DNA from 3 places in the Pseudoflavonifractor sp. SW1122 genome. Region 1 is predicted to be linked to each of the others. Evidence: predicted binding sites of a transcription regulator. Region 1 holds the regulator's gene; each other region holds the start of a gene.

The links. The regulator Rex, encoded in region 1, represses fermentation and respiration genes when NADH is low (regulators of the CRP and FNR family bind a similar motif). The targets are predictions, from matches to a motif close to ATTGTTAANNNNTTAACAAT.
Region 2: the regulator Rex is predicted to act here: its motif matches at 2,472-2,491, upstream of gap (type I glyceraldehyde-3-phosphate dehydrogenase).
Region 3: the regulator Rex is predicted to act here: its motif matches at 3,171-3,190, upstream of E0L15_RS08415 (acetyl-CoA C-acetyltransferase).

What each region holds. Positions count from the first base shown of each region.
Region 1 is NZ_SJOS01000012.1:54,845-60,252, forward strand. It holds gene E0L15_RS04745 (DUF362 domain-containing protein) at 1-664, shown strand, start outside; tRNA gene E0L15_RS04750 (tRNA-Gly) at 875-948, opposite strand; gene E0L15_RS04755 (putative ABC transporter permease) at 1,332-2,642, shown strand; tRNA gene E0L15_RS04760 (tRNA-Arg) at 2,737-2,813, opposite strand; gene E0L15_RS04765 (redox-sensing transcriptional repressor Rex) at 2,914-3,546, opposite strand; gene E0L15_RS04770 (spore cortex-lytic protein) at 3,690-4,079, shown strand; gene E0L15_RS04775 (peptidoglycan-binding protein) at 4,090-5,271, shown strand.
Region 2 is NZ_SJOS01000018.1:24,566-29,973, reverse strand. It holds gene obgE (GTPase ObgE) at 1-150, shown strand, start outside; gene E0L15_RS06045 (chloride channel protein) at 189-1,454, opposite strand; gene E0L15_RS06040 (hypothetical protein) at 1,564-2,193, opposite strand; gene gap (type I glyceraldehyde-3-phosphate dehydrogenase) at 2,571-3,581, shown strand; gene E0L15_RS06030 (YhgE/Pip domain-containing protein) at 4,311-5,408, opposite strand, start outside.
Region 3 is NZ_SJOS01000032.1:21,995-27,402, forward strand. It holds gene E0L15_RS08410 (butyryl-CoA:acetate CoA-transferase) at 235-1,581, opposite strand; gene E0L15_RS08415 (acetyl-CoA C-acetyltransferase) at 1,841-3,100, opposite strand; gene E0L15_RS08420 (calcium-translocating P-type ATPase, PMCA-type) at 3,250-5,408, opposite strand, start outside.

The DNA of each region.
Region 1 (5,408 bases):
CAAGGGCCATGAGATGGCGGGCTTTGGCGGCGCCATCAAGAACATCGGCATGGGCTGCGGCTCCCGGGCCGGTAAGAAGGAGCAGCACCACAACGGTCAGCCCTCCGTACACCAGGACAAGTGCGTGGGCTGCAAGTCTTGCATGAAGGAGTGCGCCAACCAGGGCCTGGCCTTTGACGAGACCACCCGGAAAATGCACATTGTCACCGAGAACTGCGTGGGCTGTGGCCGGTGCATCGGCGCCTGCAACTTTGACGCCATCGACTTCTCCAGTTGGGCCGCTGTGAAGGACCTGAATTGCCGCATGGCGGAGTATGCCAAAGCAGTGGTGGACGGCCGTCCCAACTTCCACATCTCTCTCATTGTGGACGTCAGCCCCAACTGTGACTGCCACGCCGAGAACGACGCCCCCATCCTCCCCAACATCGGCATGTTCGCCTCCTTTGATCCCCTGGCCCTGGACCAGGCCTGTGTGGACGCCTGCCTGGCCTGCGATCCCCTGCCCAACAGCCAGCTCAGCGACAACATGGCCAAGCCGGATTTCTGCGACCACCACGATCACTTCGAAAACAGCACGCCCGACTCGGAGTACAAGACCTGTCTGGAGCACGCTGAAAAGATCGGCATCGGCTCTCGCAGCTATGAACTGGTGTTCCTGAAGTAAGACTCAAAAATGCCTGGAGAGGGCTTCTCTCCAGGCATTTTTATAATTATAAGTACAGGGTCCCGCAAAGCCGGGCGGCGCTGGTGCGCCGTACAAGTGTTTTCGCCTGGGCGAAAACCTTGGCGCAGGCGGAATTCACTTCCGCCGAGCATTGAAATGAGCCTATGGCTCCCAATGAAAAAGACACGCTTTTTAGCGTGTCTTTTTCATTGGAGCGGGTGAGGGGAATCGAACCCCCGTGTTCAGCTTGGGAAGCTGACATTCTACCATTGAACTACACCCGCATATTTCAACTCGGTGAAGCTTATTATAATACACCCCCTGGGAAATTGCAAGCATTTTTTCTCCCCTATCTTCCTCATTATCCCTCCACTTTTCTACACCTTGCCCAAAACTTTATTTGTATTTTACAATTCCACCCTTTACTTTTCCGGTACATGTTGCTATAATGTACAACAGTGCAAGAGAAAAGAGGTGAAACTTGTGAAAGAATATCCCCGCAAGCCTGATGTGGATGATATGATTTTCGGTGATGATCGCACCGTGCCCAGCCAGCGCTGATCTCCCATCAGCCCGCAATGCTGCATATTTTTTGACTCACCCCAGTAATCAGCAATACTGTGGTGAGTTTTTGTCTTTCTCAGAACAACCCCGAAAGGAGCTTTTCATGACATACTCACTCTCCCAACTGGCCTGGTTCTTTCTCATCTATTCCATTCTAGGCTGGTGTATCAGCGTGGCATTCTGTGCCATCAAAAAACATTCCTTTGTCAACCCAGGCTTTCTCAACCTTCCTGTCAGCCCCATTTACGGCATTGGAGCGGTACTCTCCACGGTGTTCCTCTCGGAACTGACCCACCGTCCCCTGTTCTTTATTCTGGGCTCCTGCGTTCTGTCCGGCATTCTGGTCATTACCACCGGTGTCGCTCTGGAGCGCATGCTCCACCGCAGATGGTGGGACTTCTCCGACCACAAATTCCACTTCCACGGGTACATCTCTCTGCCCCTGCTGCTGGTGCTGGGTGTGGGCGCATGGCTGTGTGTGAGTTTTCTCAACCCCCTTCTAGCCTTGGTGTTGGGTGACCTCCCTCCCCTGCTGTCCCGCATCCTGGTTCTGGTGGGATTGGGACTGGTCGCCCTGGACCTGGCCCTCTCTCTAGGCATCACGGTACAGATGGGGGTGCGTATCCGCCGTCTGGAACAGCTGTCCCGAGACTTCCAGGAGCTCACCGCTCTCTTCGGCCACGCCATCACCCGGCGGGTCCAGACCCGTATGCTCCACGCCTTCCCCAATCTGGAGCAGGCCGCCCCCTCCCAAAAGCCCAAGCCCACGGTGTTTGCCCAGGGCTGTTCTCCCACCAAGCTGATTTGGATTTTCTTCATTGCCGCCCTGCTGGGCGATATCATCGAGACGCTGTTCTGCCGGGCCACCATGGGCATCTGGATGAGCCGCAGCAGTCTCATCTACGGTCCCTTTAGTATCGTGTGGGGCCTGGGCGCTGTGATGTTCACCGCCCTGCTCTATCGGTACAAAGACAAGAGCGAGGGCTACCTCTTCCTTGCCGGCACCATTGTGGGTGGTGTGTACGAATATGTGTGTAGTGTCTTCACCGAGCTGGTCTTCGGCACCGTGTTCTGGGATTACAGCCACATCCCCTTCAACCTGGCCGGGCGCATCAATCTGCTCTACTGCTTCTTCTGGGGCATTGCCGCCGCCGTGTGGATGAAGGTCCTCTATCCCCGCCTGTCCCGTCTCATTGAGCGCATCCCCATGAAAGCGGGCAAAGTGCTCACCTGGGTGATTGTTGTGTTCATGGTGTTCAATATGGCCATCTCCGCCCTGGCTCTGGGCCGGTATCAACAGCGCCAATCGACCCCTGACGCCCCCACCAACGGCTTCACCGAATTTTTGGACCACTACTACCCCGACGAGCGGATTCATCAGGTCTACCCCAACATGAAACAGGTCACGGACTGACCGAGAAAAAAACGTCCGATGCTGATTCCTGCATCGGACGTTTTCCTATGTCTCCGGAAGAAAAAAAGGCAAGTCCCTTTCGGAACTTGCCTTTTGGTACGGCTGGAGGGATTCGAACCCCCGACCTTTTGGTTCGTAGCCAAACACTCTATCCAGCTGAGCTACAGCCGCTTGTCGCTGTCGTTTTCTGGCGACTCGTATATACTAGCACAGCTGAAATGAAATTGCAAGTGTTTTTTTCGATTTTTTCAAAAATTTTTGAGAGGTCTATTTACTCCTCAGAAATCATATAACTCAGCGTTAGCAGGCTGTCTGCAAAGTGCACGTTCTCCACTTTCACATCGGGCATTTCCTGCTCCGGCAGCTCCACATTGGTGAAATTCCAGATTCCGTCCACCCCCAGCTTGCTCAGGCGGCGAGCGGTGGCCACGGCCACAGACCCAGGCACCGTCAGAACCGCCACGCTCACCCGGTGCTCCCGCACAAAGGTGTCCAGACCATCCACATGGTAGACGGGGACGCCGCCCAGCTTGGTGTCCACCAGGTCCGGGTTGACGTCAAAGGCGGCCACCAGCCGGAAGCCATTGGCACGGAACGGGAAATTCTCAATGAGGGCACGGCCCAAGTTACCGGCACCCAAGATGAGCACGGTGTGGCCTCGGTTCATCCCCAGGATCTCTGCCACCTCACCCCGCAGCCGCTCCACGTTGTACCCGTATCCCTGCTGACCGAACCCGCCAAAGCAGGACAGATCCTGGCGAATCTGGGAGGCCGTCAGGCCCATGGACTGGGCCAAGGCTCCGGAAGAGATTCGAATGGTACCGGCACGATATAAGTCATCCAAATGGCGATAATAGCGGGGCAAACGCCGGATCACCGCCGAAGAAATCTTATCTTTTTTCATATGACACCCTCACATCCCGTCAGAGTTTTTCGGCATTTCATCTTTCTTTTGATCACTATACGCAATTCATTTTATCTCATTGTCATAAGTTTGTCAATTTCCATGTGCAAGTTCTTGCAACATTTCTCAAGGAGGTCCTAGCATTGGCACAAAACGGTTCTCTCATCGTCCACGTCTATGCGTCCCGGGCACAGCTCCCCATACAGGGGGCCACGGTGTTGGTATCCCAGCCGGACGGACAGGGTCGGCATCAGCTTCTATCCGTGCTCATCACAGACGAGAGCGGCGTGGCTGGCCCCATCTCCCTGCCCGCTCCCGACGTCGCCCTCAGCCAGAGTCCCGGCTCCCCCCTTCCCTTCTCCTCCTACTCTCTGGTGGTAGAGCACCCGGGGTATCAGGTGGCCGTGTTTGGAAATCTCCAGATCTTTTCTGGGGTGGAGACCACCCAGAGCGTGCCCCTCATCCCTCTGGCCATCCCCGAGTCCTCCACCCCTCGCCCTCAGTTCACCAACGTCACGCCACAACCGCTGTAAGGAGGCTTCTATGTCTGTATCCGTCATTCCCTACATTCCACAGTACATCACCGTCCACCTGGGCCAGCCCAAGGAGGCAGCGGAGAACGTCACGGTGACCTTCCCCGACTACATCAAAAATGTGGCCTCCAGCGAGGTGTACCCCACCTGGTCAGAGGAGGCGCTGAAAGCCAACATTCTGGCCCAGATCTCCTTTGCCCTCAACCGGGTGTACACCGAGTTCTACCCCAGCCGCGGGTACGACTTTGACATCACCAGCGAGACCCAAAACGATCAGAAATTCATCAAAGGCCGGAGCACCTTTGAAAACATCGACCGCCTGGTGGACGACATGTTCACCACCTACATCCGCCGAGTGGGCTTTGTGGAGCCCCTGGCGGCCAAGTTCTGCAACGGTACCACCTCCACCTGTGACGGCCTGTCCCAGTGGGGCAGTGAGGCCATGGCCCAGGAGGGGGCAGACTACATGACCATTCTGCGCAACTACTACGGGGACGACATCGAACTGGTCAACGACGCCCCCATCCGGGATGTGCCCAACTCCTACCCCGGCTATCCCCTGCGCCAGGGCTCCTCCGGGGAGGACGTGGTGGTGCTCCAGGCCATGCTCAACCGCATTGGACAGAATTACCCTGCCATTCCCCGCCTGGCCCAGGTGGACGGCATCTTTGGGCCACGCACGGAGGAAGCCGTGCGGGTGTTCCAGTCCGTCTTTGGGCTGGCAGTGGATGGTATCGTGGGTCGGGGTACCTGGTATAAGCTGGTGTTCCTCTACGTGGCCGTCACCAAACTCTCCGAGCTGGTCAGCGAGGGCCAGAGCTTTACCCAGGTCCAGGGCCCCTCGGGCATCCAGGTGCTGCGCCAAGGCGACCGGGGCCCCGCCGTCTCCGCCCTCCAGTATTTCCTCTCCCTCATCGGGCAATACTCCTTCAATCTGCCCACCCTGGCCATTGACGGCATTTTTGGCCCCAAGACCAAACAGGCGGTGCAGGATTTCCAGAAAGCCTACAATCTGCCCGCCACCGGCGTGGTGGACAACGCCACGTGGCTGAAGCTCTACGACGAGTACGTGGGCATTGCCACCACCTCTCTGGCCAACGCCAACCTGCCCATCTCCCCCTCGGAGATTGAAAATCAATTCCAGGCCGGACAATTCCCCGGCTATCCGCTCTCCTACGGCAGCAACGATTAAGGAGGTATCTCAACCATGGAACTCAATCTCACCGGCGCTCCGGTACGAGACATTCAGCACATGCTCAACGTCATCTCCACCACCCATCCCGCCCTGCCCCGCCTGGTGGAGGATGGGGTGTTTGGGGAGCGGACCCT
Region 2 (5,408 bases), on a different contig from region 1:
GCCAACGTCAACTTCTCCGACTACGAGAGCCGCAACTGGTTCGACAAGCGGCTGCGGGAAGCGGGCGTCTTCGACCAGATGGAGGCCAAGGGTGTCACCGACGGCGACCTGGTGTGCCTGTACAACCTGGAATTCGAGTATCAGAAGTGAGAAAAACACCCTGGAAGCGATGGCTTCCAGGGTGTTTTTTAGTGCGCATGTTCGTCAATGAACCGGGGTTCCAGCTTGGAATAGACAATTTTCTGGCTGGAGTACAACGAGAACTTGCCGCTGAGCAGGTAGCTGAGGGCACAGGCCAGGGCGAAGAACAGAAGCCCCTCACTGCCGAACAGCTCCACACTCAAAAAGATGCTGGCCAGGGGGCAATTCACCACCCCGCAAAACAGAGCGATCATACACACCGCCGCCCCAAAGCCCGGGTCCACCCCCAGCAGCGGGGCCACGGCACAGCCGAAGGTGGCCCCCACAAAGAAGGTGGGCACGATCTCGCCGCCCCGGTAGCCCGCCCCCAGGGTGAGAGCGGTGAGCAGCAGTTTCAACGCAAAGGCCCAGGGCACGTGCACGGTGCCCTCATCCACCGCCAGGGCGATGATGTGGCCCCCTGCCCCGTTGTAGTCGCCGCTGCCCTCCAGGAGGCTGATGGTCACCACCAGCACGCCACCCACCACGGCCCGCAGATAGGGATTGCGGAAGGTGTGGGCGTACCAGTGCCCGGTCTGGTGCACCACCACGCAGAAGGCGATGGCCAGCAGGGCGCACCCCACCCCCAGCACCCCAATCTGGGCCAGAGACGCCGCGCCCAGGGTGGGAATGGCGTCCAGGGTGTAGTGCTCCCCCTCCACCCCCAGCAGGACGGTGACCCCCGTGGACACCAGGGCGGTGAGCAGACAGGGGAAAAAGGCGGAGTAGTGGACGATGCCCACGCTCACCACCTCCATGGCAAACACCGTGGCGGTGAGTGGGGTGCCAAACAGGGCGGCAAACAGGCCGCTCATGCCGCACATGACCTCCACATTCATCTGGCGTTCCCCCAGGTGCACCCGCTGGCCCACCTGGCAGGCCAGACTGCCGCCAATTTGCAGGGCCGCTCCCTCCCGGCCCGCGCTGCCGCCGGTGAGGTGGGTGAGCACCGAGCCGATGAAAATGAGGGGGGCCAGGCGCAGAGGCGGACGCTGGCCGGAGCGTACGCTGGCGATGATCTGGTTGGTGCCGCTGTCGTTTTCCATGCCACAGACCTGGTACAGCCACACAATGGCCAGACCTGCCAGGGGCATACACAACAGCAGCCAGGGGTGCTGCCCTCGCCATGCGGTCACCAGAGTGATGGCATGAGAAAAGGCGGACCCCGCCGCCCCGCATACCACACCCGTGAGGGCTGCCAACACGGTCCAGTGGACCCAGGCCCCCGCCGTGGGGCTGACCCTGCCCCAGAAATCCCTCGCTTTTTCTCTCATATCCTCCCGCCCTTTACGGTTACATTGGTGATTTCGATTATATTCCCCCCTCCCTACACTGTCAAGGGCGGGGGGAGCAAACCGCTCCTCCCGCCCGGGGTATGTGGGTTCAGCCGCCACGGGTGAAGGTCACTTCACCCAGACTGACGTTGCTGAAATCCATATTTAACTTGTCGCCGTCCAAAGTGTAGGGGGTGGCCCCATCGCTGCCCGGCTCCGTGTCCTTGTCATCGGAGGTGTACATCTGATTCCCCTCCAGCCGGTACTGGCCCTCCGTCTGAATCTGCTGGACTACGGAGGAGCTCAGATTGCCCATGCTCTGTTCCATCAAGTCGGTGAAGCTCTCCCGGTCCATGCCGGACTGGGCCAGGGCCTCATCCACCGTCATGTTGGTGATGCCCTGCTCCTTGAGCATCTGCTCCATGTATACCATGGTGGCATCCACCGACTTCTGAATCAGCGCATCCATGCTCTCGTCCAGCTTATCCTGGTCCACCGTCATGATATAGGTGTTGTCGTCCCGGAATTCCATCTCCAGGGGAATGTAGAAGTTCTCTAGCTCCAGCTCGTCGGCGATCTCGGGGGCGGTCACCCGTATCCCCTCCACCACTTGGTCCATCATATCCACCTGGCCGGACCAGGCGCCCACCAGGTCCTCCTTGGGGTCGTTGCCGCCGCAGGCGGCCAGGGTCAGAGTCAGTCCTAAGGCCAGAGGCAATGCCATCCATCTGTGTTTCATGGTTCATAACTCCTTTCCTCGTCTCTCTTGGGCGCATAGCTGCGCTTTTTGGTTCCATCATATCATACGTGTGCATATCTTTCAAGCAGGGCCCAGGATGTTACAAATTTTTTGGATTATTTGACGTGATTTGTCTGGAGAATTTGGCGGTTTTGCCCCGGATTTTCGCGGTTGCTGCCGGTTCAACCGCTCTTTTTTGGCCCGAGTTTCTGCCATATGGAGGATTTTTCCGGCTTTTTGTAGCCAGAGGGTTCCTGTGCTGCCTGGGGCAAAGAAACTTTGAAAAATTTTTCACAACCCCCTTCCATTTGGCTGGAATGTGATGTATAATAGCCTTGCGCAAACGCGATCATCCAATTTTATAAGGAGTGATACCAATGAGCATTAAAGTAGGTATTAACGGTTTTGGCCGTATCGGCCGAATGGTTTTCCGCGCCAGCATCAATCATCCCGAGATCGAGATCGTGGGTATCAACGATCTGTGTCCCGCTGATTACCTGGCCTATATGCTGAAGTACGACACCATGCACGGCCACTTCGAGGGCGAGGTTTCCGCCACCGAGACCGGCATCGTTGTCAACGGCAAGGAGATCCCTGTCTTCGCCGAGCGTAACCCCGCTGACATTCCCTGGGGCAAGCTGGAGGCTGAGTACGTTGTGGAGTCCACCGGCCTGTTCCTGACCAAGGAGAAGGCTCAGGCTCACATCGACGCCGGCGCCAAGAAGGTCATCATGTCCGCTCCTTCCAAGGACGACACCCCCATGTTCGTGTGCGGCGTCAACCTGGACGCTTACACCTCCGACATGACCTTCGTGTCCAACGCTTCCTGCACCACCAACTGCCTGGCCCCCATCGCTAAGGTGCTGAACGACAACTTCGGCATCAAGGACGGCCTGATGACCACCGTGCACTCTGTCACCGCTACCCAGAAGACCGTTGACGGTCCCTCTCTGAAGGATTGGCGCGGCGGCCGTGCTGCTACCGGCAACATCATCCCCTCCTCCACTGGCGCTGCTAAGGCCGTGGGCAAGGTCATCCCCGCTCTGAACGGCAAGCTGACCGGTATGTCCATGCGTGTTCCCACCCTGGACGTGTCCGTGGTCGACCTGACTGTCAACCTGGAGAAGCCCGCCACCTACGCTGAGATCTGCGACGCCATGAAGAAGGCTTCCGAGGGCGAGCTGAAGGGCGTTCTGGGCTACACCGACGAGGACGTGGTGTCCAGCGACTTCCTGGGCGATTCCCGCACCTCCATCTTCGATGCCAAGGCTGGTATCGCTCTGACCGACACCTTCGTGAAGGTCGTGTCCTGGTACGACAACGAGATGGGTTACTCCAACAAGGTTCTGGAGCTCATCAAGCACATGTACTCCGTGGACCACAAGTAAGAAAACCATTTCAAAGGGCTCTGCTTTAAGCAGAGCCCTTTTTTTGCGCTTTTTGGTTCCAAAAGGGGGAAGATTGACCTTCTCCCCGGCTTGGTTTAGGCTTGCCAGCCTGGTGGGGACGCTACCCGCTGGGGGTTTCTTTTGCCCGGTCAAAAGAAACCAAAACCCGCTTAGGGCGTTCCCCCCTAAGTACCCCCCTGGGGTACGAGGCTGGACCTGCGTCAATCCCACCGTCGGCCCTGGCCCCGGTGGGGTCACATAGATGGCCCGGCAACTCTATAGCAAGCCCACCCTTCTCTGTAAGACGGTGCCTCTGTTCCTAGGGCCTCACCCCGGTGTGCGACGTTCCCGCCGCCGGAAGCCTGGCCACCGATCGCTGGGAACAGCGGCTCACCAGGGCAAGGCTCTGGCGGTAGAAGGATGCACCAGCAGAGAAGTAGGCATTTTCCGTAGAATTTCTACGCCATCTATGTGACCCCACCAGAGTAAGGGCTGAAAAGAGGAAGGCGCACCCTCCACCCAGTACCGAGGGGTGGATTCCACAAGGCGGGGGAAGGCCCCGCCTTTGGCGATTCTTTCCCCGATTTCTCATCGTTGAGAAATCGGGCCCAGCGGAGCGTCCCCACCAGGCTGGCAAGCCTGAACCAGCTTCCGGATAGGGACAGCACGCCATACCATACACACTAAAAAGCCCCAAGACCGTAGTCTCGGGGCTTTCCTTTGATGAAATTATGCCAGGCTGTGCTCTTCCAGCCACACCATGAGGGTGGGCTGCCCCCGGCGGATGCGGCGGGTGCGCACGTGGAACACCACCAGCGTCAGGGCGGTGAACACCACAAACCACACCCCCAGATACACCAGGCATCCCGTGATGTCCTGGCCTCCGGCAATGGCGCTGCGGAAGGCCCGCACGGTGTAGGTGAAGGGCACCCAGCCGTTGAGGGCGGGGACGAAGGAGCCGGACAGCTCCAGGGGATAGGTGCCCACCGAGCCCGCCAGCTGGAGCACCATGAAGATGAGCATGAAGAAGCTGCCCACCTTGCCCATCAGGCAGGTGAAGAAGTACATCACCGACATGAAGGTGAGGGCGGCCACCAGGGCCACCAGCACCGTGCGGCCCCAGTCCACGGGCTGGAACCCGTTGAACAGGTGGAGGCTGCCCAGCATCACCAGGGCCTCCGCAATGGCCACGGTGTACAGCACCGAGGCCTTGCTCCGCCACCAGGCAAAGCCGCTTTTCAGCTCGCCGCTGTACTGGGTCAGGGGATACATCAGGCTAAAGGCGATGCAGCCCACCCACAGGGCCACCGACATCATGTAGGGGGCCATGCCGTGGCCGTTGTTGGGCACCTGGGTGAGCTGGCTCTCCTGGGTGTCCACCGGGGCGGCCATCATGTCCGCCACCTCGTCTCCCGTGTTGGTGTCGGCAATCTCCTGAGCGCCCTCGGCCAGTTTGTCCTGGAGGGTGGCCGCTCCGTCCTCCAGGGCCTTTGCCCCGTCGGTGAGGGTCTGAGCCCCCTGGTGCAGCTGTCCGGCGGCGTCCTGAATCTGCACCGAGCCCTGGGTGAGGGCGTCCATGCCCTCCGTCAGCTGGGCCTTGTTGTCCATGAGCTGGCCAGCGCCGTCCACCAGGGTCTGGGTGCCCTGGTGGAGCTGGGCAGCGCCCTGGTACAGCTTGTCCACTCCCTGAGTGAGGGCGGGAAGCTGGCCCTGCATCTGGGTCACGCCCTGGGACAGCGTCTCACTGCCCTGGGCCAGGGTGTCGAGGCCCTGTTGCAGTTGGGCAGCGCCGGAGCGCAGGGGAGCGGTGCCCTGGTCTTTCAGCTG
Region 3 (5,408 bases), on a different contig from region 1:
TACCCCAAGGGAGGTCCTTAGGGGGGAACGCCCTAAGCGATTCTTTCCCCGATTTCTCATCGGGGAGAAATCGGGCATAAGCGGAGCGTCCCCGGCTGGGACGCTGGTTTTCACCAAGGAAATCGGAGAAGGTCAGGCTTCCACCGTTCGCAGGTTGCCCCTCTCCCCAGGAGAGAGGGCAAGACAAGGGCCTGTTGCAGCTGCAACAGGCCCTTGCAATGGGAAAAGGGGAACTTACCGCTTGTTGGACTTGCGCCAGATGTGCATAGCCTCGGCGGCGGCAATCAGCTCGTCCCGGAAGCGGGGATCGGCCACGGAAATCAGGCCCTCGGCACGCTCCCAAGTGGTCTTGCCCTTGACGTTGAACATGCCGTGCTCGGTGACCACATAGTGCAGGTTGCTCCGGGTGCAGGTGGCAATGGAGCCCTCAATGAGGGTGGGACGGATGCGGGACTTCACCTCGCCGGTGGCCTTATCCTTGAAGGTGGAGGAGCAGCAGATGAAGCTCTTGCCGCCACGGGAGAGGTAAGCGCCCATGACGAAGTCCTGCTGACCGCCAGCGCCGCTGATGTGGTGGATGCCGGAGGACTCAGAGGAGACCTGGCCGAAGAGGTCGATGTCCACTGCGCCGTTGATGGAGATGAAGTTGTCCAGGGTGGACATCCGGGCGATGTCGTTGGTGTAGTCCACGGGTGCGTTCATGCACTCGGGGTTGTTGTCCAGGAAGTCGTACAGCTCCTGGGTGCCGGCGGCGAAGGCGTAGGTCTGGCGGCCCTGGTCGAAGTTCTTCCGGGCGCCGGTGATCTTGCCAGCCTTGGTCATGGCCACAAAGGCGTCCACGTACATCTCGGTGTGCACGCCCAGGTCCTTCAAATCGGACTGAGCGATCATTTGGCCCACAGCGCCGGGCATGGAGCCGATACCCAGCTGGAGGCAGGCTCCGTTGGGGATCTCGGCCACGATCTGACGGGCCACCGCCAGGTCGATCTCGGAGGGCTCGCTCAGGCCGGGCATGGTGCCGATGGGGCCGTTGGGGCCCTCCACAATGGCGTTGACCTGGGAGATGTGCACCCCGGTGTGGTAGCCGCCCAGGCAGCGGGGCATATTCTCGTTGACCTCCACGATGATGTGCTTGGCACGCTTGCACATGTCATACAGGTGGGAGGCGTTGGGGCCGAAGTTGAAGTAGCCGTGCTGGTCCATGGGAGCGACCTGGAACATGGCCACGTCGACGGGGTCGATGCAGTCCCGGTAGTAGCCGGGCAGCTCGGAGTAGCGGATGGGGGCGTAGTAGGCCAGACCCATCTTCACCAGCTTGCGCTCCACTCCGGACATGTGCCAGGAGTTCCAGGTGAAGTGCTCGGCGGGATTCTCGATCTGGGCGATGGCGGGCATGTGCAGCAGGATGCCGCCCCGCACCTTCACGTCGTGCAGCTCACCCATGCGTCCGGCCAGAGCCTGGTCCAGCACCTCGGCGGTGTTGGTACACCAGCCGTAGTCCACCCAGTCCCCGGACTTGACCACCTTCACCGCCTCTTCCGCGGTGGTGAGCTTCTGACGGTATTCTTCCTGATAGCTCATAAGATACCTCCAAAGTAATGAAGAATGAAAAATGAATAATGAAGAATTATGGTGTGCCGCTTCCAGCGGCACGGATTTGGATTTGTTGGGCGTAGGGGAGGGGCTTGCCCCTCCCGAATCCCCCAAGGCAATACCAGGGTAACCACGGGCCGGGCAAGCCACGGCCCCTACCACGGGGTACCCATCAAAGGGGATAATACTCAAACAAGGGTGTGGGGTGATCCCCCACACCCTTGTCTACGGATGTTATTGAAAAAGATTACACCTTTTCAAAGATAGTGGCAACGCCCATGCCGCCGCCGATGCACAGGGTGGCCAGGCCGCGCTTGGCCTCGTCACGCTTCTGCATCTCGTGGAGCAGGGTGACGATGATACGAGCACCGGAAGCGCCCACGGGGTGGCCGATGGAGATGGCGCCGCCGTTGACGTTGACCTTGCTCATGTCGAAGCCCAGCTCACGAGCCACAGCGATGGACTGAGCGGCGAACGCCTCGTTGGCCTCCACCAGATCCACGTCCTCGATCTTCAGGTCGGCCTTGGCCATGGCCTGACGGGAAGCGGGCACGGGGCCCACGCCCATGATCTTGGGATCCACGCCGCCCTGGCCCCAGCTGACCAGCTTGGCCATGGGCTTCAGGCCGTACTTCTCCACAGCCTCACCGGAGGCCAGCAGGATGGCGGCAGCGCCGTCGTTGATGCCGGAGGCGTTGGCGGCGGTCACGCGCTGCACGTGCTGCTTGGCATCGGCCTCGTGGACCTGAGTGACCTCAAAGGTGTGGACGATCTCGTCCTCCACGCCCTCGGGACCCACGGGGAAAGCGCCGCGCAGCTTGCCCACGGACTCCATGGTCACGCCAGCCTTGGGGAACTCGTCCACCTTGAACTCCACCATTTCCTTCTTCTTCTTCACCATCACGGGAACGATCTCGTCCACGAACTTGCCAGCGGCCTGAGCAGCCTCGGTCTTGTTCTGGGAGCTGACGGCGAAGGCGTCCATCTCCTCGCGGGTGATGCCCCACACGTCGGCGATGTTCTCGGCGGTGGTGCCCATGTGGTAGTTGTTGTAGGCGTCCCACAGACCGTCACGGATCATGGTATCCACAACCTTCTTGTCACCCATGCGGGCGCCCCAGCGCTCGTTGGGCAGGGCGAAGGGAGCAGCGGACATGTTCTCGGTGCCGCCAGCCACGATCACGTCAGCGTCGCCAGCCAGGATGGCGCGAGCGCCCTCGATGACGGACTTCATGCCGGAGCCGCACACCATGCCCACGGTGTAAGCGGGGACGGAGTAGGGGATGCCGGCCTTCACGCTCACCTGACGGGCGGGGTTCTGGCCCTGGGCAGCAGTGAGGATGCAGCCGAACATGACCTCGTCCACCTGCTCGGGCTTCACGCCGCCACGGTTCAGAACTTCCTTGACCACGGTGGCGCCCAGGTCCACGGCGGGCACGTCCTTCAGGGAGCCGCCGAAGGAGCCGACAGCGGTGCGGCAGCAATTGACCACGTATACTTCTTTCATGATGTGTAACCTCCAGTATGATGTAAAATGATCTTCTTGGATGTCGTAGTTACCCCGATTATACCCGAAGATTGTGAAAAAATCAACAATACAATTTTGTAAAGTTCATAGAAAAAATTAGAAAAATGCTTGGTGGATTTCCACGGAAATTAGGCGAAATGAGAGGATACGTTAGACGAAGAGTGAAAAAATCTCTTTTCCACCTCTGTCACCACAACAGGAGTTATGGACAAAATCACCACGACCAGCCATTGCTGGAAGGTGAGAAAGGTGACGTGAAACACCCCCATCAAGGGGGGCAGCAGGAGGACAGCCAGCTGGAGGGCGGCGCCCACCACAAAGGCCTGGTTCATGGCGGGGTTGGTGAACACCCCCAGGGAGAGCAGGGACTGGTGCTCGCTGCGCACGTCAAAGGCGTGGAACAGCTGGCAGAAGGTGAGGGTGGCAAAGGCCATGGTGTTGGCGGTGGCGTCGGCGGTGGTGGGGTCGCCCAGCACGTACTCCCCCACAAAATAGGCCAGCAGGGTCAGCGCCCCCACCAGCGCCCCCTGCCAGAGAAGCCGGATGGTAAAGGCGGGGGTGAACAGGGGCTCGTGGGCCTTGCGGGGTGGCTTCTCCATCACGTCCGCCTCCACCGGCTCCAGGCCCAGGGCCAGGGCGGGGAGGGAGTCGGTGACCAGATTGAGCCAGAGAAGCTGCACCGGCACCAGGGGGGCCTGGTGGAAGTGGAAGAGGGTGGCCAGAAACAGGGTCAAAATCTCCCCGATGTTGCAGGAGAGCAGGTAGTGGATGGACTTTTTGATGTTGGCGTAGATGCCCCGGCCCTGCTCCACGGCGTGGACGATGGTGGCAAAGTTGTCGTCGGTGAGAATCATGTCGGCGGCCCCTTTGGCCACGTCGGTGCCGGTGATGCCCATGGCGCAGCCGATGTCGGCGGCTTTCAGAGCAGGGGCGTCATTCACGCCGTCCCCGGTCATGGCCACCACGTATCCCTTGTTTTGCAGGGCCTGGACAATGCGCATTTTGTGTTCCGGGGACACCCGGGCGTACACGGTGAATTTGTCCGCCTCCTGTTCCAGCATCTCCTGGGGCATAAAGTCCAGGTCCGCTCCGGTGAGGGCCATGTCCCCCTCCCGAAAGATGCCCAGCTCCTTGGCGATGGCCACGGCGGTGAGTTTGTGGTCTCCGGTGATCATCACCGGACGAATCCCCGCTTGAAAGCACTGGGCCACCGCCTGTTTCACCTCCACTCGGGGCGGGTCAATGAGGCCCATGAGCCCCACAAAGGTGAGATCGTGCTCTAAGAGGGCCTCCATATCCCGGGGCGGCGGGATGACGTCCACATCCTTGTAGGCGCAGCCCAGCACCCGCAGGGCGTTCTGGGCCATGGCGGCGTTGGCGCTCTCCACCTGCCGCAGGGTGGGCACGTCCAGGGGCACCGAGGCCCCAGAGAGAATGTGGGTGCACCGGGACAGGAGCACATCCGGGGCCCCCTTCACCATTACCCGGTATCGCCCCCGCAGAGGGTGCACGGTGGTCATGAGTTTTCGCTGGGAATCGAAGGGAATTTCCGCCACCCGTGGCATTTCCTGTTCCAAAATCTCCTTGTCCAGCCCCTCCTCCAGGGCGGCGTCCACCAGGGCGGTCTCGGTGGGGTCCCCCAGCAGGTGGGGCACCCCGTCCGAGTCATGGTTCAGGGTGGCGTCGTTGCACAAAGCCCCCACAATGAGGGCTTCCAGGCGGTGCTTTTCCCGGGCGGTCCAGATTTGCACCACGGTCATGCGGTTCATGGTCAACGTGCCCGTCTTGTCCGAGCAAATCACCCCGGCGCAGCCCAAGGTCTCCACCGCCGGGAGCTTTTTCACAATGGCGTGGTGGCGCACCATCCGCTGTACCCCCAGGGCCAGCACGATGGTGACAATGGCGGGCAGGCCCTCAGGGATGGCGGCCACCGCCAGGGCCACGGCGGTGAGGAACATGTCCAGCAGGGGGATGTGGTAGAGAAGGCCGATGCCGAACATCACCGCGCACACCCCCAGGCAGGCAAAGGACAGGGTGGAGGAGATCTCCCCCATCTTCCGCTGGAGGGGGGTGGAGGGGTCGGACTGATTGAGGAGCATTCCGGCGATGCGCCCCACCTGGGTGTCCATGCCGGTGGCGGTGACCACGCAGGTGGCCCGGCCATTGGTGATGACGGTGGAGGAGATGACCATGTTGGACTGGTCTCCCACCTCGGTGTCCTCGGCCAGCACCGCCCCCGACTCCTTGGACACCGGCACCGACTCCCCGGTGATGGCGGACTCGTCCA